DNA from 3 places in the Actinomadura sp. NTSP31 genome. Region 1 is predicted to be linked to each of the others. Evidence: riboswitches for the same ligand, from Rfam matches in the RefSeq annotation. Region 1 holds a riboswitch; each other region holds the start of a gene.
The links. Region 1 has a riboswitch for thiamine pyrophosphate ahead of thiO (glycine oxidase ThiO). Riboswitches for the same ligand answer to the same signal wherever they lie in the genome.
Positions count from the first base shown of each region.

Region 2: another riboswitch for thiamine pyrophosphate. It lies ahead of ACA514_RS24390 (purine-cytosine permease family protein); the one in region 1 lies ahead of thiO (glycine oxidase ThiO).
Region 3: another riboswitch for thiamine pyrophosphate. It lies ahead of thiC (phosphomethylpyrimidine synthase ThiC); the one in region 1 lies ahead of thiO (glycine oxidase ThiO).

Region 1 is NZ_JBGNUT010000013.1:19,207-26,606, forward strand. Features, by position in the region: gene ACA514_RS22315 (beta-glucosidase) at 1-748, shown strand, start outside; gene ACA514_RS22320 (serine/threonine-protein kinase) at 835-1,833, shown strand; gene ACA514_RS22325 (hypothetical protein) at 1,887-2,048, opposite strand; gene thiE (thiamine phosphate synthase) at 2,139-2,807, opposite strand; gene ACA514_RS22335 (Rv2175c family DNA-binding protein) at 2,957-3,340, opposite strand; gene ACA514_RS22340 (NAD(P)/FAD-dependent oxidoreductase) at 3,410-4,645, opposite strand; TPP riboswitch at 4,753-4,866, shown strand; gene thiO (glycine oxidase ThiO) at 4,857-5,981, shown strand; gene thiS (sulfur carrier protein ThiS) at 5,998-6,198, shown strand; gene ACA514_RS22355 (thiazole synthase) at 6,202-6,999, shown strand; gene ACA514_RS22360 (DMT family transporter) at 7,160-7,400, shown strand, end outside.
Region 2 is NZ_JBGNUT010000014.1:177,175-184,574, reverse strand. Features, by position in the region: gene ACA514_RS24425 (heavy metal translocating P-type ATPase) at 1-150, opposite strand, end outside; gene ACA514_RS24420 (hypothetical protein) at 182-1,126, opposite strand; gene ACA514_RS24415 (heavy-metal-associated domain-containing protein) at 1,176-1,382, opposite strand; gene ACA514_RS24410 (Fpg/Nei family DNA glycosylase) at 1,777-2,640, shown strand; gene ACA514_RS24405 (VOC family protein) at 2,788-3,168, shown strand; gene ACA514_RS24400 (SSI family serine proteinase inhibitor) at 3,250-3,711, opposite strand; gene ACA514_RS24395 (rhodanese-like domain-containing protein) at 3,758-4,093, shown strand; TPP riboswitch at 4,143-4,260, shown strand; gene ACA514_RS24390 (purine-cytosine permease family protein) at 4,253-5,626, shown strand; gene ACA514_RS24385 (PAS domain-containing protein) at 5,801-7,400, shown strand, end outside.
Region 3 is NZ_JBGNUT010000004.1:452,345-459,744, reverse strand. Features, by position in the region: gene ACA514_RS09585 (NUDIX hydrolase) at 1-225, shown strand, start outside; gene ACA514_RS09580 (sensor histidine kinase) at 212-1,381, opposite strand; gene gdhA (NADP-specific glutamate dehydrogenase) at 1,534-2,910, opposite strand; gene tsaA (tRNA (N6-threonylcarbamoyladenosine(37)-N6)-methyltransferase TrmO) at 3,003-3,425, opposite strand; TPP riboswitch at 3,522-3,635, shown strand; gene thiC (phosphomethylpyrimidine synthase ThiC) at 3,631-5,355, shown strand; gene ACA514_RS09560 (TetR/AcrR family transcriptional regulator) at 5,563-6,165, shown strand; gene ACA514_RS09555 (metallophosphoesterase family protein) at 6,170-7,006, opposite strand; gene ACA514_RS09550 (DUF1772 domain-containing protein) at 7,103-7,400, opposite strand, start outside.

The sequences.
Region 1 (7,400 bases):
GACGCTCACGTGCGGCGACCCGCTGCGCGGCGACCAGGACGCGCTGATCAGCGCGGTCGCCGCGGCCAACCCCAACACGATCGTCGTGCTGGAGACGGGCGGCCCGGTGCTGACGCCGTGGCGGAACCAGGTGAAGGGCATCGTCGAGGCCTGGTATCCCGGCCAGGAGGGCGGGAACGCGCTGGCCCGCGTCCTGTACGGGGACGTCGACCCGGGCGGCCGGCTGCCCGTCACCTTCCCCGCCGCGGAGAACGACGCGCCGACGGCCGCGAACCCGGCGCAGTTCCCCGGCGTGAACAAGACCGTCACGTTCTCCGAGGGCGTCATGGTCGGCTACCGGCACTACGACGCCAAGGGGACCACGCCGGCGTTCCCGTTCGGGCACGGCCTGTCCTACACGGCGTTCGGCTACAGCGGGCTCACCGCATCGTCCACGTCGGTGGAGGTGACGGTGACCAACACCGGCCGGCGGGCGGGGACGGCCGTCCCGCAGCTCTACCTCGGGCTGCCCTCGCCCGGCGTGGACGTCCCGCAGCCGGCCCGGCAGCTGAAGGGCTACGCCAAGGTCGCGCTGGCGCCCGGCGAGAGCAGGCGCGTGGCGTTCCCGCTGACCTCGCGGTCGCTGGCGTACTGGAACGAGGGGGCGAAGGCGTGGAAGGTCGCCGCCGGCTGCTACAAGGTCATGGTCGGCGGATCCGAGCGCGACATCGCCCAAACGGGGAGCTTCGGGACGTGTCCCGCCAAGTAAAGATCGGGGTTCCCCTGCCCCGGTCCGGGGTCACGCGGTAGAAATGAGGGGTTCTTCGTCCGTCCCCGCCGAGTCGGAGTCCCCCCTTGCCGCACGACACCTCCCGCGGGAGGACGACCTCCCGCAGCGCCCGTCCCGCGCCGCGGCACGGCCGGGGCCGGCGGCACGAGAGGCCGCTGCGCCCCGGCGACCCGCGCAGCGTCGGCGGCTACCGGCTGCTCGGCCGGCTCGGCGAGGGCGGCCAGGGCGTGGTCTACCTCGGCCGGGACGGCGACGGCGCGCCGGTCACGGTCAAGGTGCTGCGCGGCGGCCTGGACGCCGGGGAGCGGGCGCGCAGCCGCTTCGTCAAGGAGGCGGAGGCGGCGCGCAAGGTCGCCGGGCGGCACACCGCGCGGGTCCTGGACGCCGACGTCACCGGCGACCGCCCCTACATCGTCAGCGAGTTCGTCGAGGGCCCGACGCTGCAGCGGGTCGTGGACGAGGAGGGGCCGCTGCCGGCGCCGCGGCTGCGCAAGACGGCGCTGCGCACCGCCGGGGCGCTCGCCGCGATCCACCGCGCGGGGATCGTGCACCGCGACTTCAAGCCCGCCAACGTGGTGCTCGGCCCGGACGGCGCGAAGGTCATCGACTTCGGCATCGCCCGCGCCGCCGACGCGCTCACCCGCACCGAGCCGCTCACCACGAGCCCGCTCGGCACGCCCGGCTACATGGCGCCCGAGCAGATCGAGGACGAGCCGGTCGGGCCGCCCGCCGACGTGTTCGCCTGGGGCGCCGCGATGGTGTTCGCCGCGACCGGCCGGCCGCCGTTCGGCACCGGGCCGGGCGCGGCGGTGATGCGGCGGGTGACCTCCCGGCCGCCCGACCTCGGCGACATGGCCGGGCCGCTGCGCGACCTGGCCGCCCGCTGCCTGGACAAGAACCCGGCGGCCCGGCCCACCGCGCCGCAGCTCGTCCGCGCGCTGCGCGAGGGGCAGGGCCCGGCGCCGCGGCCGCGGCCGACCCGCATCCCGCGCTACCGGTGGCGGATGATGCTGGCGCTCGGCGCGGTGATCGTCGCCGGGTTCGTGCTGGGCGTGCTGTTCTAGCGGCGGGCGGCCCGTTCTCACGGCGCGCGGCCTGCGATTGCGGCGGGCGGCGCTCACCAGTGCGGCGGGCGCTCCTCCAGCAGCCGGTCGTCGTCATCGCCGCCGCCGCGCCACTCGCCCCAGCCGGTGTCGGTGTCGTCGGAGGTCTGGTCCGGCAGGATCTCCAGGTCGTCGCCCAGGTCGACCGGCCGGTCGTCGTCGGGTCCCACGGTCATGACGCCCATTGTCGGTCATCGGGCCCACCGCCCGCACCGTGATCCCCGTCGCCGCCCGCCGGGCCCGGTCGGGCCGCCCGCCGGGCCCGGTCAGGCGGCCAGGCGACGGGCGAACCCGGCGGCGGCGGCGCCCGGGTCGGCGGCCTCGGTGATCGCCCGGACCACCACGACGCGCTCGGCGCCCGCGTCCAGCACCTCGCCGAGGTTGGCGAGGTCGATGCCGCCGATCGCGAACCAGGGGCGCGGCTGGCGCTGCGCCGCCACGTACTCCAGCAGCTTCGGGCCGGGCGCGGGGCGTCCCGGCTTGGTCGGGGTGGGCCACACCGGGCCCGTGCAGAAGTAGTCCACGCCCGGCTCGGCGGTCGCCGCGGACGCCTGCTCGCCGGAGTGCGTGGACCGGCCGATCAGCACGTCCCCGCCGACGATCTCGCGGGCGGCCGGCACCGGCAGGTCGTCCTGCCCGAGGTGCAGCACGTCGGCGCCGACCGCGCGGGCGACGTCGGCGCGGTCGTTGACCGCCAGCAGCGCCCCGTGCCGCTCGCAGGCCGCCCGGAACACCTCCAGGTACGCCATCTCCTGCCGGGCCTCCAGGCCCTTCTGGCGCAGCTGGACGATGTCGACGCCGTTGCCCAGGACCGCGTCCAGGAACGCGGGAAGGTCCCCTTGCCGCTCCCTCGCGTCCGTGCAGAGGTAAAGGCGGGCGCGGCTGAGCCGGGCGCGCAGCGCCACGGCCCGTTCGGTCGGGATGTGCCTGGACACGGTGGGGGAGGTTTCCTTTCACGGGGCGGGCACGGGTCCGCGGGGCCACGCGCGATGGCGCGACCCCGCGGGTCGTTCGGTCGGCCGTTCGGTCGGCCGGCGTCACCGGGAGGGCGGCGTCCGCTCCCCCGGGGGCCGGCGTGGTCGGGTCAGAATGCCAGGGCCTGGGCGCGGCGGCGCACCTCGGTCCCCCGGTTCTCGCTGAGCGCCTGGACGGGCGTGCCGGGCAGCGTGTCGTCGGCGGTGAACAGCCAGCGGAGGGTCTCGACGTCGCCGAAGCCGGCGTCCGACAGCAGCGTCAGCGTGCCGGGCAGGCCCTTGATGACCTGGCCGTCGCGGATGAACGCCGCCGGGACCATCGGTTCGCCGTCGCGGCGGACCGACAGCAGCTTGCGCTCGCTGATGAGCTGCTTGATCCGGCTGGTCTTGATGCCGAGCCGCTCCGCCGTCTCCCGTAGGGAGAGCCAGTCGCCGGCGAGGGCGTCGGTGCGGGGGTCCAGTGCGCTGTCAACGGTTGCGTGCGTCTGGGTCACGCCCCCTTGCTACCACGCCTTCGGAAGCCTCAAACCCGCCCGGCCGCCGTTACCGCCGGTCACCTTCCGCTACCCGCGAACGGCCTGCCGGACGGGCACGTCCGGGTCCGCGACCGCCGCCGGATCGACGGGCGTCCCGGCGGCGATCACCCGCCTCGCCTGCACCAGGTCGCGGGGGCGGTCGACGGTCAGGATCGCGTCGAGCCGGTCGCCGGTCAGCCACGCCACCGCCCACTTGCGGCCGGACGGGTCGCCGCGGTGCACGAGCCGCTCCGAGCGCGCGTGGTTCCCGGCGTACTGCACCATGCGTCCGAACTGCTCGGACCAGAAGTAGGGGGCGGCGTCGTAGACCGCGTCCTGGCCGAGCAGGGCCGCGGCGGCGACGTCTGGGGCGTTGAGGGCGGTGTCCCAGTGCTCGACGAGCAGCCGGCGCCCGTACCGCTCCGACCACCAGGCGGCGCAGTCGCCGACCGCGACGACGTCCGGGCGGACGGTGCCGTCCCCGTCGTCCAGGACGGTGCGGAACGAGCCGTCGGTGACGACGCCACGCTCCAGCCGCAGGCCGGAGCCCTCCAGCCAGCCGAGCGCGGGCCGCACGCCGACGCCGACGACGACCTCGTCGGCGTCGATCCGCTCGCCGCCGTCCGGGCCGGCGAGGGCGAGCCCGCCGTGCTCGACCGCGGCGACCTTGACGCCGGTGCGCAGTTCGACGCCCGCCTCGGCGTACCAGGGGATGGTGAGCGCGCCGACCTCGGGCCCGATCGCCTGCGAGAGCGGGGTGCCGGCGGCCTCGACGACGGTGACGGCGCAGCCCTTCTTCGCGGCGGTCGTGGCGACCTCGGCGCCGATCCAGCCGGCGCCGACGATGACGATCCGGGCGCCCTCGGTGAGCCGTCCGCGCAGGTCGCGGGAGTCCTCGATGGTGCGCAGGACGTGCTGGCGGCCGTCGCCCGGCAGCGTGACGGGCGCGGCCCCGGTCGCGATGACCAGGCCGTCGAAGGGCAGGTCGCCGGCGGTGGAGGCGACGGTGCCGCCCCCTCGGCCGTCCGGGCCCGGTGCGTCGAGGCGAAGGCCGGTGGCGCGCTCGCCGAGCAGCAGTTCGCAGCGGAGCGCGTCCCAGTCGGCGTCGACGGTCGTGTCGTCGGAGTCGCCCGCCAGCACGGCCTTCGACAGCGGCGGCCGGTCGTAGGGCCGGTGCCGCTCCGCCGAGAGGAGGGTCAGCGCGCCCTCGTACCCCTTGCTCCTCAGTGCCTCGGCGGCCCGCACGCCCGCCAGCCCGCCGCCCACGACGATCACCCTGTTCATGGGCGCCCACCCTAACGGGCCCGCCGGAGCGGATTTGGACTGGTGTCCAGACAGCTGCATCGCGGCCGGTGGTCGTAGGGTGGGGGACATAACGGCACGTGCACAACACAACAGGGCGCGGGAGTCCGGTGCGACCGGGCTGAGAGGGCGGCTGACCGGGCCGCCGACCGCCACGACCTGATCCGGATCATGCCGGCGAAGGGAGCGCGCATTGCAGATCGCGATCATCGGGGCCGGGGTCATCGGCCTGGCCACCGCCTGGCGGGCCGCGCAGGGCGGCGCCGCCGTCACCCTGGTCGACCCGGCGCCCGCGGGCGGCGCGTCGTCGGTCGCCGCGGGCATGCTCACCCCGGTCAGCGAGCTGACCTACGGCGAGGAGCCGCTGCTGCGCCTCGGCCTCGCCTCCCGCGACCGCTACGGCGCGTTCGCCGCCGAGCTGGCCGAGGCCACCGGCCTGGACACCGGCTACCGCGACGACGGGACGCTCCAGGTCGCGTTCGACTCCGACGACCTGAAGGTCCTGGACGACCTGCGCGCCTTCCAGGAGGGGCTCGGGATCCCCGTCGAGCCGCTGACCGGCCGCGAGTGCCGCAGGGCCGAGCCGATGCTGGCGCCCGGCGTGCGCGGCGGCCTGCTCGCCCCCGAGGACGGCTCGGTCGACCCGCGCCGCCTGGCCCCGGCGCTGCTGGCGGCGGGCGAGCGGCTGGGCGTCCGGCTGGTGCGGCGGCGGGCGAAGGGCGTCGTGATCGAGCGGGACGCCGCCGCCGGGGTCCGGCTGGAGGACGGCTCGGAGATCCGCGCGGACAAGGTGCTGCTGGCCGCCGGGCCGTGGTCGGGCGACCTCGAGGGCCTGCCCGCCGGGACCGTTCCACCCGTCCGGCCGGTCAAGGGCCAGGTGGTCCGGCTCCGCACGCCGGTGCCGTTCCTGCGGCGCACGACCCGCGGCCTGGTCAAGGGCTCGTCGATCTACCTGGTGCCGCGCGCGGACGGCGAGATCGTCATCGGCGCCACGCAGGAGGAGATGGGGTTCGACACGCGGGTCACCGCGGGCGGTCTGTGGGAGCTGCTGCGGGACGCCCGCGAGCTGCTGCCCGGCATCACCGAGCTGGAGTTCGCCGAGGTCACCGCCGGGCTGCGCCCCGGCTCCCCGGACAACGCGCCGCTGATGGGCCCCACCGCGCTGCCCGGCCTCTACCTCGGCACCGGCCACTTCCGCAACGGGATCCTGCTGGCGCCGGTCAGCGCCGACGCGCTCGCCGCGATGCTGCTGGACGGGCCCGTCCCGGACGTGGCCGCCCCGTTCTCCCCCGCCCGCTTCGCCCCCGAACCGCAGTGACGAAGGTCGTGCAGTCATGAAGATCATCGTGAACGGAGAGCCGCGGGAGCTGCCCGCCGGCACGTCCCTGGCGCAGGCGGTCGCGGCCGTGACCACCGCCGCGTCCGGAGTGGCCGCCGCGCTGAACGACGAGGTCGTCCGGCGGTCGGCGTGGGAGGCGACGACGCTGCGCGAGGCGGACCGCCTCGAGGTGCTGACCGCGGTACAGGGAGGCTGACCGGTGACACAGCGGACGACGAACGACACCGCCGAGGACGCCCTGGTGATCGCCGGGGAGGAGATCTCCTCCCGGCTGATCATGGGCACCGGCGGGGCGCCCAGCATGCACGTGCTGCGCGAGGCGCTCACCGCGTCGGGGACGGCGCTGACCACGGTCGCGATGCGGCGGGTCGACCCGTCCGCGCGCGGCTCGGTGCTGGACGTGCTGACCGAGTGCGGCATCCGGGTGCTGCCGAACACGGCGGGCTGCTTCACCGCCGGCGAGGCTGTGCTGACCGCGAAGATGGCGCGCGAGGCGCTCGGCACGAACTGGGTCAAGCTCGAGGTGATCGCGGACGAGCGGACGCTGCTGCCGGACCCGATCGAGCTGGTGGAGGCCGCCGAGCAGCTCGTCGACGACGGCTTCGTCGTGCTGCCCTACACCAATGACGACCCCGTGCTGGCGCAGCGGCTGGAGCGGATCGGCTGCGCGGCGGTGATGCCGCTCGGCTCGCCGATCGGCTCGGGGCTCGGCATCCGCAACCCGCACAACATCGAGCTGATCGTCGAGCGGGCGGAGGTCCCGGTGATCCTGGACGCGGGGCTCGGCACCGCGTCCGACGCCGCGCTGGCGATGGAGCTCGGCTGCGACGCGGTGCTGCTCGCGACGGCCGTGACCCGCGCCCAGTCCCCCGCCCGGATGGCGGCGGCGATGCGGCACGCCGTCGAGGGCGGGCGGCTCGCCCGGCTGGCCGGCCGGATCCCCAGGCGCCGCTACGCCCAGGCGTCCTCCCCCTTCGAGGGCCTCGCCTCCCTCTGACTTCGCTGAAGCGCTACTAAAGCTTCGGCTGAAGAAATATTCGCTGGACCTGAACGGTGGGCGTCCCCAGACTGAGGGGCGTCCACCGGACGGGGACCGGCCGCAACCGCGCGCCACCGTTCGGTGTTCATGGAAACGTCCCGACCCTAAGGTGCGCCACATGCAACAGGACAGCTCCCGGCCGGCGGGCATCGACCGGCTCGCCGTCGCGGCGGCGGCCGTCACGGTCGTGCTGTGGGCCTCGGCGTTCGTCGCCATCCGCAGCGCCGGCGCGGACTACGGCCCCGGCGCCCTCGCCCTCGGCCGGCTGCTCTCCGGGACCGTCGTGCTCGCCGCGATCTGCCTCGTCCGCCGCGAGGGCCTGCCGCCGAAGGGCGCCTGGCCCGGCATCGTCGCGGCGG
Region 2 (7,400 bases), on a different contig from region 1:
CTTCTCGGTGGCGTAGTTGACGGTGGCGGTCACGCCTTCGAGCCTGTTCAGCTTGCGCTCGATGCGGTTGGCGCACGACGCGCACGTCATCCCGCCGATCGCCAGCTCGATCCGCCCGGATTTCGCGTCTGGTACGGCGCCGGTCGTCATCGCTCCTCCTTCGCTTCGACCGTAAGGGATGTCAGTGCGTGTGCTCGCCGTGGCCGCCGGTGCCCTCACCCTGCTCGGGCACCGCGGTGGACGGCCCGGCCGGCACGGTGAACTCTGCCGTGCGGACCTTGCCCCCGTGCTGGAAGTCCAGGTAGAGCCGGTACACGCCGGAACTGGGCACTTCGGCGTAGAACGTCACGTCCGGTCCCGGCTTCGTCCGGCCGTCGCCCGGCTCGCCGTCCGGATGGACGTGCAGGTAGGCCAGGTCGCCCTGGCGCAGCGCGACCAGGTGCCCGTAGGCCTCCAGGTACGGCTCCAGGTCCGCGACCGGCCGGCCGTCCCGGCTCACCGACAGCGTCAGCTTGCTGGCCTTGCCCGGCGTGAGGGCCCCCGCCAGCCGCACCTCGTAGCCGTCCACCTTCGCGACCTGCTCCTGCTTCGGCAGCGGGACGGTCCGGTAGTCGCCCGGCGCGGTGACGTCGACGCCCAGCGTGAGCGACTGCTTCGCGCCCTCCGGCTGGACGTCGGTGAAGAACCGGTACGCGCCGGCCTTCGGCAGGACGACCGCGACCTCCCACACGCCGCCGCCGACCTCGGTCGGGTGCAGGTGCTGGAAGCCGGACAGGTCCCGGCGCGCGACGATCAGGTGCAGCCGCTTGCCGTGCAGCGGCGTGAACCTCGTGACGGGCTTGCCGTCCGGGCCGTCGATGGTGAACCGGAAGTCGGTCGGCACGCCCGGCCGCACGTCGGTCGTCCGCGGGTGCAGGGTGTAGCCGTCCTGGCTGACCTGCAGCCCGCCGGGGACCGCCGAGGCAGCCGCCGTGCCCGTCGCCGTCTCGCCGTGGGATCCGTGCGAGCCGTGCCCGCCGTCGTCGGCCTTGCCGACCGGCCCGGCCGCCGTCCCGATCCCGGCGGCGCCGCCGAAGACGACGGCCAGCGCCGCCACGTAGGCGCCCAGCTTGGTCGCGGTGTTCATCGTCCTTCAACTCCACTCGTCTCGGCCCTGTTCGCCAGGGCGGCAGGCCTCAGGCCTGCAGGGCGTATCCCGCCTCCTCGACGGCGCTCCTGATGAGGGCGTCGTCGACGGGGGCTTCGCTGGTGACGGTGACCGCGCCGGTCTTCAGGTCGACGTCCACGGCGGTCACGCCGGCGACCTGCTCGACCTCCTCGGTCACGGAGGCGACGCAGTGGCCGCAGGTCATCCCGGTGACGGTGTAGGTGGCGGTGCTCATCTCTGGCTGCTCCCTCTCGACTTGTACCCCTGGGGGGTATCCCGTGGGCCTCATGCTGCCATAGCCGGACGCCCCGCACAACCCGTACCCCCTAGGGGTTATTTCGAGATGCGGGTCACACCCCGTCGCGCAGAGTTATCCACACCCCTGTGCGCGGCCACCTCGCGGCGTTTTGTCGATATTCGTGGAGGTATTCACCTCGAAACGCCCCGGCAGCACGGCGAACCCGCGGTTGTGCACAGGGTTTTCCACAGCCTTCCACAGGCTTGTGGACAGCCTGTACACCGCGAGATCGTCGGCGTGTGGCGCCGTTCGGCCGGGCGCGCGCCCCCGGCCCCGGGACGCCGTCAGAGCGTTTACCTTGGGGTTAGTCCGTTCGGCGGGTGGAGGTCACATGCCTGAGTTGCCCGAGGTCGAGGCGCTGGCGACGTTCCTGCGCGAGCGCGTCGTCGGCCACGCCGTCGCGCGCGTCGATGTTCTCGCGATCTCCGCGCTCAAGACCTACGACCCACCGGTGACCGCGCTGGGCGGCCTGACCGTCACCGGCGCCGCGCGGCACGGCAAGTTCCTCGACCTGGACGTCGACGGACTGCACCTGGTCATCCACCTGGCCCGCGCCGGCTGGCTCCGCTGGCGCGACGAGATGCCCGCCAAGCCCGCCCGGCCCGGCGGGAAGAACCCGCTCGCGCTCCGCGTCCACCTGGACGACGGCTCCGGCTTCGACCTCACCGAGGCCGGGACGAAGAAGGGCCTCGCGGTGTACGTCGTCCACGACCCGGCCGACGTGCCGGGCGTGGCGACCCTCGGCCCCGACCCGCTGGACGCGTCGTTCACCGCCGAGCGGCTCGGCGGGATCGTCGCGGGCAAGCGCACCCAGATCAAGGGCCTCCTCCGCGACCAGAGCGTCATCGCCGGCATCGGCAACGCCTACTCCGACGAGGTGCTGCACGTGGCGAGGATGTCCCCCTTCAAGATCGCCGCCACGCTCACCGACGGCGACGTCGCGACCCTCCACGAGGCGATCGTCGCGACGCTCCGCGACGCCGTCGGGCGCTCGCGCGGCCTGGAGGCCCGCGACCTCAAGGGCGAGAAGAAGACCGGCCTCCGCGTGCACGGCCGCAAGGGCGAGAAATGCCCCGTCTGCGGCGACACGATCCGCGAGGTCTCGTTCGCCGACTCGGCCCTCCAGTACTGCCCCACCTGCCAGACGGGCGGCAAGCCCCTGGCCGACCGCCGCCTGTCCCGCCTGCTGAAGTAGCGGCCCTGCCTGGGCGCCCAGGGCGGCCCGGAAACCGTTTCGTCCGCGTTCGCCTCATCAGATACGATCGCGCGGTCGTTTTCGCTGCTGGGGGCGCACGGGATGTGGCCGCCGCGGCGGCTCCCAGGCAGAGAGCAGGTTCCGTTCATGGCATGTCGTATCAGTGAGCTCGTGCTCGGTTGCCGCGACCCCGAGCTGCTGGCCCGGTTCTGGTGCGAGGTCCTGGACTTCGTCGTGCTCGACCGCGAGGACGACGGCACGCTGGAGATCGGGCCGCGCGAGGGGTTCGGCGGCCCGCAGCCGACGATCATCCTCAGCCGCCGGGACGAGCCGGAGCCGGGGAAGTCCCGGCTGCACATCGACGTCAACGCCACCGACCGCGACCAGGACGCCGAGCTCGAACGCCTCCTGGCGCTCGGGGCGCGCCCCGCCGACATCGGCCAGACGGGCGAGGAGCAGTGGCACGTCCTGGCCGACCCCGAGGGCAACGAGTTCTGCCTGCTCAAGGCGCGCCTCGCCCCGCTCTGACGCCCGACCCGAACCGCCGCCGCGGACGGCCCGGGCGGGCCTACGCCGCCCGCGCCGCCGCCGCGGCGGGCCGGTTCCCGGTCAGCGGACCTTGGGGACGGAGCCGAAGACGGGCGCGATCTGGGTCCAGCGGTGCAGCTGGCAGCCGTCGTTGCGCTTGAACGTGGTGTCGATCGGCTTGCCCTGCCAGGTGCCCTTCACCGTGGCGACCTCGGGGCCGCCGTAGATGTCGGTGCACATCCGGTCCTTGGGGACGGGCGCGAAGGGCGCCTTGGCCTTGCTGAGCGCGGCGCAGGCGTCGGCGGCCTTCGGATGGTCGCCGCCGGCCGGGTCGCAGGTCAGCGTGTAGGTCGTGGCGGGAGCCTGGGCGGAGGCCCGGATCCGGATGGTGAGGCTGTCCGCCGGGGAACCCGAGGGCCGTACCGTGGCGGCCCCCGAGGGCCGCTTGGCGGGAAGGGTCTTGGCGTGTTCGTCACCGCAGGCGGCCAGTGAGAAGATCATGGCGAGCCCGGGCGCGGCGAGGATGAGCGTCCGATACCGCATGCGTGATTCGACGCAGGGGCTCTCGGCGCGGTTCCATGGGGGTGTGATGAATTTCGGGGACGAGGTTCCGGCGGTGGTCGCCGCCGACGTTCCGCAGGACTGCTACCTGCTGGACGTGCGGGAGCAGGACGAGTGGGAGGCGGGGCACGCGCCCGGCGCCGTCCACATTCCGATGGGCCGGCTGGGCGACCGGGCCGGGGAGGTCCCCCGGGACCGGGAGATCTTCGTGATCTGCCGGTCGGGTGCGCGGTCGGCGCAGGTGACGGTGGCGCTGAACCAGGCCGGATGGCTGGCGAAGAACGTCGACGGCGGGATGAAGGCCTGGGCCGAGGCGGGCCGGCCGATGGAGAACGGCGGGGACGGCGACCCTTACGTGGCGTGACCGTTCCACACCTTATGAGGGGTTGCGGGCGGTTGTACGATCGGTGCTGACCGATACCCGCGGGAGCTCGGGCCACAAGCCGGGCTGAGAGGGCGGCCTTCCTGGCGCCGCCGACCGCATGAACCTGTCCGGGTAATGCCGGCGTAGGGAGTGTGTCCCGTGACGTCCGACGTCGACGAGCGTCCGCGCAACGAAGTCCCCTACACCCTGGACGAGCCCGCCCCGAAGGTGCTCGGCTTCTGGGACCAGAGCGCGTTCTGGGCGAACCTCGGGGTCAGCCTGCTGGCCTTCTCCGGCGCCTACACCGTCCTCGCGCCGGACGCCGACGGGAAGCCGACGCTGGCGATCGCGGCGGGGATCGCCGCGATGATCGTCGGCACCGTGCTGGGCGGGCTGATGCTCGGCCTGGCCGCCGCGCCGGGCGCGAAGACGGGGCAGCCGGCGATGGTGCTGCTCAGAGGCCTGTTCGGGGCGCGGCTGTCGTACCTGCCGACGGTGCTGAACATCGCGCAGCTCGTCGGCTGGGGCACGTTCGAGCTGATCGTGATCGCGGACGCGGCGCGCGAGCTGTGGGACGGGGTGCCGCGCTGGGGCTACGTGGTCGCGGCCGGGGTGCTCACCACGGTGCTGACGATCTGGCCGCTCGGGTCGGTGCGGCTGCTGCGCCGGTACGTGACGGTCGCGGTGATCGTCGCGCTGCTCTACTTCTACGTGCAGCTCGTCCGGCAGCCGCTGCCCGACCTGAACGACGGGTCGTGGAGCGGGTTCTGGGTCGGCGCGGACGCGGCGCTCGCGGTGTCGATCTCGTGGGTGCCGGTGGCCGCCGACTACACGCGGCACGCCCGGAGCGCGCGGGCGGCTTTCGGTGCGGCGTCGGTGGGGTATTCGGTCACCCAGATCGTGGCCTACGTCCTGGGGCTGCTGGCCCTGGCGCTCGTCGCGGGCGACACCGAGCGGGTGTTCGACCCGTTCCTGCACGTCGCGCTGGGCGCGGTGTTCTTCGCGGTGTTCGTGCTGCGGGAGGCCGACCAGTCGTTCGCGAACGTGTACTCCACGGCGGTGTCGATCCAGAACCTCGTGCCGCGCGCCGACCGGCGGGTGCTGTCGGTCGCGCTCGGCGCCGGCATCACGGTGCTCGCGCTGGTGCTGGACATCAACGACTACGCGAGCTTCCTGTCGCTGATCGGGTCGGTATTCGTGCCGATGCTGGGCGTGCTGGCCGCCGACTTCTTCCTGGGCCGGGGCCGCGGCGGCGGCTGGGACGCGAGCCGGACCGCGCCGTCCCGGTGGAGCATGATCGTCGCGTGGGCGATCGGCATCGTCGCCTACCAGCTGATCAACCCCGGCACCGTGAGCTGGTGGGCCGACCTCTGGCAGGACGTCCGCGACGCACTGCACTTCACCCCGCAGAGCTGGATGAGCGCGTCGCTGCTGTCCTTCCTCGTCGCCGCCGCCGCGACCCTGCTGATCGGCCGGGCGGTGCCGTCCGGCCGGGCGGGGATCGCCCGGGACGGCCGCATTACTCGACAGTAGGGTTGCCGGGACCGCGCGCCGACGGATGCGCCGCGCCCGCCGGAAAGGGCACGACGGATGGCCGATTTCGAGGTCTTCGGGCCGCTGAAGTGGTGTTCTTCCGCTCGGTCGCGGCAGTTGGTGGGAACCTTTCGGCGGCTGTTGTCCGGCGCCGCGCCGGTGCCGGGTGGCACGATGACAGGCGTGCAGCACGTCCACGACCCGATCGCGCGCGCCGTCATCGAGAGCGCCGCCGACGCGATCGTGGCCGTCGACCAGAAGCATCGCGTCACGGTGTGGAACCCGGCCGCCGAGCGGATGTTCGGCTGGAGCGCCGAGGAGATGGTCGGCCGCGTCCCGCCGATCGTCCCCGACGAGCTGAAGGCCGAGCACAACGCCGTCCAGGAGCGGCTGCTCACCCGGCGCGCCGGCGAGTCCGAGAAGGAGGGCGGGCAGATCTCGATCGCGACCCGCCGGTTCCACCGGGACGGCCGGCTGATCGACGTGCGGATCGACACGAGCCTGCTGAAGGACCCGGACGGCACCTCGCTCGGCTGGGTCGGGGTGTACCACCCGGCCGAGGACGACGAGATCGTCCAGCACCACATGACCGAGCGGGCGCGGCTCGTCCGGCGGCTGAACGACATCGTCGCCGACCTGAACGCCGAGCTCGACCTGGCCGTCGTGCTCGACCGGATCACCACCGCGCTGATCGAGCTGACCGGCGCGGACGCGGGCGGGTTCGTCCGGATCGAGGGGGAGCGGCTGCGGCTGGTCAGCACCTCGGGGCTGCCCGAGCGCATGCGCGGGACGACCGCCGAGCTGCGGTCGAGCCTGGTCGGGGAGCTGCTGCGGTCCGGCAAGACGGTCAAGCTGGCGACCGGGGAGCAGCGGCTCGGCGACCTGATCTGGTCCGAGCTGCCCGGCCTGCACACCGTCGCGCTCGGCCTGTCCTACCTGCAGAACCGGCCGTACGGCGCGCTGTACGCGCTGTTCTCCGGGCAGAAGATCGGCCACACCGAGCTGGAGCTGCTGGAACTGCTCGCCGGGCACGCCGGCGTCGCGGTCGGCAACGCCGTCGCCTACGCGGAGGTCGTCCGGCAGCGGGCGCACGAGCGCGCGGTGATCGACTCCAGCGCGGACGGCATCGCGGTGCTCGACCACGACCTCGTCGTCCGGCAATGGAACCCGTCCGCGCACGCCCTCACCGGCATCCCGCCGGAGGAGGCGATCGGCCGGCCGCTGCCGTTCGACATGCCCGCGCTCGGGGAGATGCTGACCTTCCCGCTGGAGTCGGGGGTCTGGCTGAACGTGCTGGCCGCCGAGATCGAGGAGACCGGCGAGCTGGTCGTCGACTTCCGCGACGTCACCGAGGCCAAGGCGCTGGAGGAGGCCAAGGACCTGTTCCTCGCCACCACCAGCCACGAGCTGCGCACCCCGATCACGGTCGTGCAGGGCTTCGCGTCCACGCTGGTCAACCGGTGGGACGAGCTGCCCGACCCCGACCGGCGCGCCGCCGTCGCGACGATCGCCGAGCGGGCGCAGTCGCTCGGTCGGCTGGTGGAGCACCTGCTGCTCGGCTCCCGCGCGGGCGCCGACGAGCTGGCCGTGACGGTCGAGCCGTTCGACCTGGCCCGGGTGCTGGAGGGCGTGGTGGCGGGGTTCCGGTCGCTGTCGCCGCTGCACCGGGTGGAGCTGGAGATCGCGCCGGGCCTGCCGCCGTGCCAGGGCGACGCGATGGCGACCGACATCGTGCTCGGGCAGCTGCTGGAGAACGCCTTCAAGTACAGCCCGG
Region 3 (7,400 bases), on a different contig from region 1:
GTGCTGGCCGTGCGGCCCTCGCCGGGGCTGCACGACGGGATCCATCACGTCTTCCGGGCGGACGGCGCCGAACGGATCGGCGAGCCCACCGACGTGGAAGCGGAGCGGATCGAGTGGGTGCCGCTGGCGTCGGTCCCGGACCTGGCGGCGCGCGGCGAGATCGGGTCCGGAGCGACCCTGTCGGGCCTGCTCTTCCTGTACGCCCGGTCGGTCAGCCGGGGGTGACCGGCTCGGCGCCGGACCGGTCGCCCGCGAACGGCAGGACGGCGGTGACGGTGAACCCGCCGTCCTCCCCGGGGCCCGCCTCCAGGGTCCCGCCGACGCTGCGCGCCCGCTCGATCATCCCGAGGATCCCGAACCCCTCCGGCCCCGCGCCGGAGGGGCCGCGGCCGTCGTCGGCGACCCGCACGACGAGGCCCCCGTCCTCCCGCGCGAGCGTCACCGCGACGCGGCTCGCGGCGGCGTGCTTGACAACGTTGGTCAGGGCCTCCTGGACGATCCGGTACGCCGCGACGCCGACCTCCGGCGGCGCGGCCCCGGCGCCGTCGGCGCTCAGCGTCACCTCCAGGCCGGCCGACCGGGCCGCCTCCGCCAGCCCGGCGACGGCGTCCGGGCCGGGCCGCACGGCGGGCCCGCCGACGTCGGTGCCGCGCAGCACCTGCAGGGTGCCGCGCAGCTCGGTGCGGGCCTCCCGGCAGGTCGCCGCGATCGCGTTCAGGACCTCGGCCAGCTCCGCGCGCTCCACCGGGCGGTCGCCCGCGACCAGGTGCGCGGCGGCGCCCGCCTGCACGCCGATCACGGTGATGCTGTGCGCGAGCAGGTCGTGCAGGTCGCGGGCGATCCGCAGGCGCTCCTCGGCGACCCGGCGGCGCGCCTCCTCCTCGCGGGTGCGCTCGGCGCGCTCGGCCCGCTCGGTGATCGTCGCCACCCGGGCCCGGTGCGATCGCCAGACCTGCACGGCGATCACCACCGACACCACGGCCTCGACCACCGCGATCTGCTCGCGGACGGAGGCGCCGCCCGCCCGCATCGCCATGCCGATCACGCACACGGCCAGCAGGAAGGCGGCGCCGCCGAGCACGATCCGCACGCGGCGCCCGAGGACGGCGTAGGCGAACAGCGCGATCACCTCGGCCGGGACCAGCGCGTGGTGCTGGTACTGCAGCAGGTGGTACGGCAGCACCAGGACGACCAGGGCGATCAGCGCCGTCGTGGGCCGGCCCCTGATCACCGCGAGGGGGGCGTGCGCGGCGAGCAGCAGGAACGCGCCCGCGGCGTCCAGCGCCCGCACCCCGGGCCATGCCACCGCGACCGCGAGCGCCGCCACCGCGAGCGCCGCCGCCCACAGGGCGTCTCGGGTCGCCGGGGCGAATCGGGGCATCGTCACCACGGGCCCATCCTCCCCGACGGCGCGCCGTCCGCGCATCCGGCCCGCGCCCGTGCTGCCCCGTGCCACGTGCGCCCGCGCCGTGTCGCGTCCGTCCGGCGCCGTTCCGGGTGCCGGCGGCGCGTGGGCGGGCGGGACCAGGCGGGTCAGATGAGGCCCTGGGCGAGCATCGCCTCGGCGACGCGCTCGAACCCGGCGATGTTGGCGCCGACGACGTAGTTCCCGGGCGCGCCGTAGCGCTCGGCGGTCTCGTCGCAGGTGTTGTGGATCCGCGTCATGATCCCCGCCAGCTCCGCCTCGGCCTGCGCGAACGTCCACATCTCGCGGCCCGCGTTCTGCCGCATCTCCAGGGCGCTGACCGCGACGCCGCCGGCGTTGGCGGCCTTGCCCGGCCCGAACGCCACGCCGGCCTCCTGCAGCACGTGGACCGCGTCCGGCGTGGCCGGCATGTTGGCGCCCTCGGAGACCGCCTTCACGCCGTTGCGGACCAGCACCCGCGCGGCCTGGACGTCCAGCTCGTTCTGCGTCGCGGACGGCAGCGCGATGTCGGCCGGCACGTCCCACACGCTGCCGCCCCGGACGAACCGGGCGGACCCGCCGCGCCGCTCGGCGTAGTCGGAGACGCGGCCCCGCTCGACCTCCTTGACCTGCTTGAGCAGGTCGAGGTCGATGCCCTTCTCGTCGACGACGTAGCCGCCCGAGTCGGAGACGGTGACGACGTTCGCGCCGAGCTGCTGGGCCTTCTCGATGCTGTAGATCGCGACGTTGCCGGATCCGGACACGGTGACGGTCTGGCCGTCCAGGTCCTCGCCGCGCTTGTGCAGCATCTCGGCGGTGAAGAGCACGTTGCCGTACCCCGTCGCCTCCGTGCGGCACGCCGAGCCGCCCCACGGCTGGCCCTTGCCGGTCAGGACGCCCGCCTCCCAGCGGTTGCTGATCCGCCGGTACTGCCCGAACAGGAAGCCGATCTCCCGGCCGCCGACGCCGATGTCCCCGGCGGGGACGTCGGTGTCCGCGCCGATGTGGCGCTGCAGCTCGGTCATGAACGACTGGCAGAACCGCATCACCTCGCCGTCGGAGCGGCCGCGCGGGTCGAAGTCGCTGCCGCCCTTGCCGCCACCGATGCCGAGCCCGGTCAGCGCGTTCTTGAAGATCTGCTCGAAGCCGAGGAACTTCACGATGCCGAGGTTCACGGTCGGGTGGAAGCGCAGCCCGCCCTTGTACGGGCCGAGCGCGCTGTTGAACTCGACCCGGAACCCCCGGTTGACGTGCACCGCGCCGGAGTCGTCCGTCCACGGCACGCGGAAGACGATCTGCCGCTCCGGCTCGACGATCCGCTCCAGCAGCCCCGATCCGGCCAGTTCCGGCCGGGCCGCGACCGCCGGTCCGAGCGAGTCGAGCACCTCGTGGACGGCCTGGTGGAACTCGGGCTCGCCCGGGTCGCGCACCAGCACCCGCTCGTAGATCCTCTCGAGCACGGTGTGCGTGCCGGTCGCGCTCGGCGTCCGGGGGGCTGCGGGCATGCGGCGGTCCTTCCTCACACGGCGGTCACGGCATCGTGATCATGCGTTCCCACTCTAGGCCGTGGCCCGGACCGCGGCCGCGCACGGGCAGGTCAAAGCTCCGGAACGGCACCGATCACGGGCTTGACGTCGAGCACCGGGGTGCCGTCGAGCGCCTCCAGCCCGCGCACGCGCAGCCGCCGCCCGACGACCTGGAGGATCTCCACCGGGTGCAGGCCGATCGGGTTCGGGCGGGCCGGGGAGCGGGTGGCGAACACGCCGGTCTCCGGGTTGGCCGGGTCGTCGCGCGGCCGGGTCCGCAGCACGTCGCGCGGCGCCAGGTGCAGCCAGGTCAGCACGATGACCCGGTCGCCGGCGCGCAGCCCCTCCAGCGCGGCGGAGCAGGACGGCTCGAAGACCAGCCACGCGTCGGGCGCGCCCTCCGTCCCCTGTTTGGGCGCGTCGGCCCGGTCCGTCAGCTCCGACGACACGTGCCCGACCGGCGTGAGGGCGAAGTCCCCCTGGAGGTTGCGCATGCCCCGATCATCCCAGCCGGAGGCCGTCCGCGCGGGCGCGTTCTAACCCATCGGCCGCGGTTGCGGCAACGGGGGTGCGCCGGGTTAGCGTCGGGCACGACAGATCGCGGGGGCCCGGCGAACCGGGCTGAGATAGCGGCTGGGACGGCCGCTGACCGCATGAACCTGACCGGGTAATGCCGGCGTAGGGAGAGATCGAGTCGTCATGACCGAATCCGTGGTTCCAGCTGCCCGCAAGACCTACCTCCAGGGCTCCCGGCCCGGGATGCGCGTCCCCATGCGGGAGGTGCCGCTGACCAACGGCGACGTCGTCGTCCTGTACGACACGTCCGGGCCGTACACCGACCCCGAGCACGAGACCGACGTCCGCAGGGGCCTGCCCGCGCTGCGGGAGGCGTGGATCGCCGAACGCGGCGACACCGAGCCGTACGAGGGCCGGCCGGCGCGCCCCGAGGACGACGGGCGCCGCTCCGCGCCCGTGTCCGACGGGCTGCTCCCCCGCCGGCCGCGCCGGGCGAGCGGCGGCGCGGTGACCCAGCGCGCGTACGCGCGGCGCGGGGAGATCACCGCCGAGATGGAGTTCGTCGCGCTGCGGGAGGGCGTGGCGCCGGAGTTCGTCCGCGACGAGCTCGCGGCGGGGCGGGCGGTGCTGCCCGCGAACGTCAACCACCCGGAGATCGAGCCGATGATCATCGGCCGGAACTTCCTGGTGAAGGTGAACGCCAACATCGGCAACTCCGCGGTGGCGTCCTCGATCGAGGACGAGGTCGAGAAGATGACGTGGGCGACCCGCTGGGGCGCCGACACGATCATGGACCTGTCGACCGGCCGGGACATCCACACCACCCGCGAGTGGATCCTGCGCAACTCGCCGGTGCCCGTCGGGACCGTCCCGCTGTACCAGGCGGTGGAGAAGGCCGGCGGCGACCCGGCCGAGCTGACCTGGGAGGTCTTCCGCGACACCGTGATCGAGCAGGCCGAGCAGGGCGTCGACTACATGACCGTGCACGCGGGCGTGCTGCTGCCCTACGTGCCGCTGACGGCGCGGCGCAAGACCGGCATCGTCTCGCGCGGCGGGTCGATCATGGCGGCGTGGTGCCTGGCGCACCACGAGGAGAACTTCCTCTACACGCACTTCCGCGAGCTGTGCGAGATCTTCGCGGCCTACGACGTCACCTGGTCGCTCGGCGACGGGCTGCGCCCGGGCTGCATCGCCGACGCCAACGACGAGGCGCAGTTCGCGGAGCTGCGGACGCAGGGCGAGCTCACGAGGATCGCGGCCGGGTTCGACAACCAGGTGATGAACGAGGGCCCGGGCCACGTCCCGATGCACAAGATCAAGGAGAACGTGGACCTGCAGCAGGAGTGGTGCGACGGCGCGCCGTTCTACACGCTCGGGCCGCTGACCACCGACATCGCGCCCGGCTACGACCACATCACCTCGGCGATCGGCGCCGCGATGATCGGCTGGCACGGCACCGCGATGCTCTGCTACGTCACGCCGAAGGAGCACCTCGGGCTGCCCGACCGCGACGACGTCAAGGCCGGTGTGATCGCCTACAAGATCGCCGCGCACGCCGCCGACCTGGCCAAGGGGCATCCGGGCGCGCAGGCGTGGGACGACGCGCTGTCGGACGCGCGGTTCGACTTCCGCTGGGAGGACCAGTTCGACCTGTCGCTCGACCCGGACACCGCGCGGGAGTTCCACGACGCGACGCTCCCGGCCGCGCCCGCGAAGACCGCGCACTTCTGCTCGATGTGCGGGCCGCACTTCTGCTCGATGAAGATCACCCGGGACGTCCGCCGGTACGCCGGCGAGCGCGGGCTCGCCGAGGAGGAGGCGCTCGCCGCCGGGATGCGGGAGAAGGCCGGCGAGTTCCGGGCCGCCGGCGGGCGGGTCTACCTGCCGCTGGCGCCCGGCGCGTCCTGACGGGCCCCGGATCGCCGTGATCCCGTCCACCGGGCCCGTCGCGGAGCGTCTCCCGCGGCGGGCCCCGGCCGCCCCCCTCCTGACGCGGACGCCTGCCCGGAGCCGTCGCCACGTGCTGCCACTAGACTTCGGGGAACGTTCCAACACCGCGGACCGCCCCCTCCCCGCCGCGGCTCCGCATGCGTCAGGGAAGGACCGGGGAACCAGGTGACCAGCGACGACACGCCGCGCACCCGCGCGCCGCGCGCGGACGTCCGGCGCAACCGCGCCCGGCTGCTCGCCGCCGCGCGCGAGATGTTCCTGCGCGACGGCGCGGGCGCTTCGCTCGAAGGGGTCGCCCGGCTCGCGGGCGTCGGCGTCGGGACCCTCTACCGCCACTTCCCCACCCGCCAGGACCTCCTGGAGGCGCTGCTCGCCGACGCCTACGACGCGCTCGCGGACCGGGGCCGGGAGCTGCTGGAGGCGCCCGACCCCGACCGCGCGCTCATCGCGTGGCTGGGCGAGTTCGTGGCCGCCGTGTCCCGGTTCCGGGGGACGGCCCCGTCCGTCCTGGTCTCGCTGAGCGGCGAGCGTCCGGGGGCGTTCCGGTCGTGCCGGGCGATGCGGGACGCGGGCGAGGCGCTGTTCGCCCGCGCCCAGGAGTCCGGCGCGGCGCCCGCCGGGGCGGCGTTCCTGGACGTGCTGAAGCTCGCGGGCGGCATCGCGATGGCCGCCGAGCGGGAGCCGGGCGCCGCCGACCGCCTGCTGGCGCTCGCCGCGTCGGGCATCGCGCACGGCACGGCGGAGGCCGCGCCGGGCGGGTCCGGCTGAGGGCTCAGTCCCGGGCCGGGACCGGAAGGACGCGGCGCGGGCCCTTGGGTGCGCCGCCGTGCTTGCGCCATTCGCGCGGGTAGCCGACCGACACCTCGATGTGGGGCACGCCGTCGGTCCAGATCGTCCGGGGGATGTGCAGGTGCCCGTATACGACGGCGACGGCCCCGAACCGGGCGTGCCAGCCGGCGGTGCGCTCGGTGCCGCACCACTGCGCGAACTCCGGGTACCACAGGACGCGCGTGGGTTCGCGGACGAGCGGCCAGTGGTTGACCAGGACGGTCCGGGTGCCGGGGGGCAGGGCCGCGAGGCGTTCCTCGGTGTAGGAGAGCCGGGCCTCGCACCAGGCGTCCCGGGTGGGATGCGGGTCCGGGTGCAGGTAGATCTCGTCGGTGCAGACGACCCCGGCCTCGTGCGCGATCTCCAGCGCCTCCTCCTTGGTGCGGGCGCCGTCCGGCCGGAACGTGTAGTCGTACAGCAGGAACAGCGGGGCGACCGTGACCGGGCCGTCCGCGCCGTCCCAGACCGGGTAGGCGTCCTCGGGCGTCAGGACGCCGAGGCCGCGGCACAGGTCGACCAGGCGCCGGTAGCGGGCCTCGCCGCGCAGCGCCACCGGGTCGTCCTTGACCGTCCACAGCTCGTGGTTGCCGGGGACCCAGAGCACGCGTTCCCACCGCGCGGCCAGCGCGCGCAGCGCCCACTCGACGTCGGCGAACCGCTCGGCGACGTCCCCCGCCACGATCAGCCAGTCGCCCGGCGCCGCCGGCTTCAGCGCCTCCACGAAGGCGCGGTTCTCGGGGAACCCGACGTGCAGGTCGCTGATCGCGTACACACCGCTCATCCAGTGATCGTAAGCGCAAAGCGGACGCGGCCCGCGCTCGGTGGCGAGCGCGGGCCGCGGTGCCGGCGGGTGTTCCGCCGTGCCTTCCGCACCGGATCAGCTGTTCTTGCCCCACACGTAGGCGCCGGCGCCCATGGCGAGGAGGCTGACCCAGCTGAACACGGCGCGGACGGTGTTCCAGGCGGTCCAGCGGCCGGAGTAGTCCGACCAGATCTTCGCCGCATCGGCCGCGTGCCTGGGGATGTGCACGCCGTCCAGGTCGTTGTTCATCGGGATGTTCACCGCGAAGCTGGGGAACAGGGCGCCGAGGACGTACACGCCGGCCGCGGCGAGGAACAGGACGCCCGCGGCCTTCTGGTCCATCGTCATGAGCAGGACGCCCGCCGCCACCGCG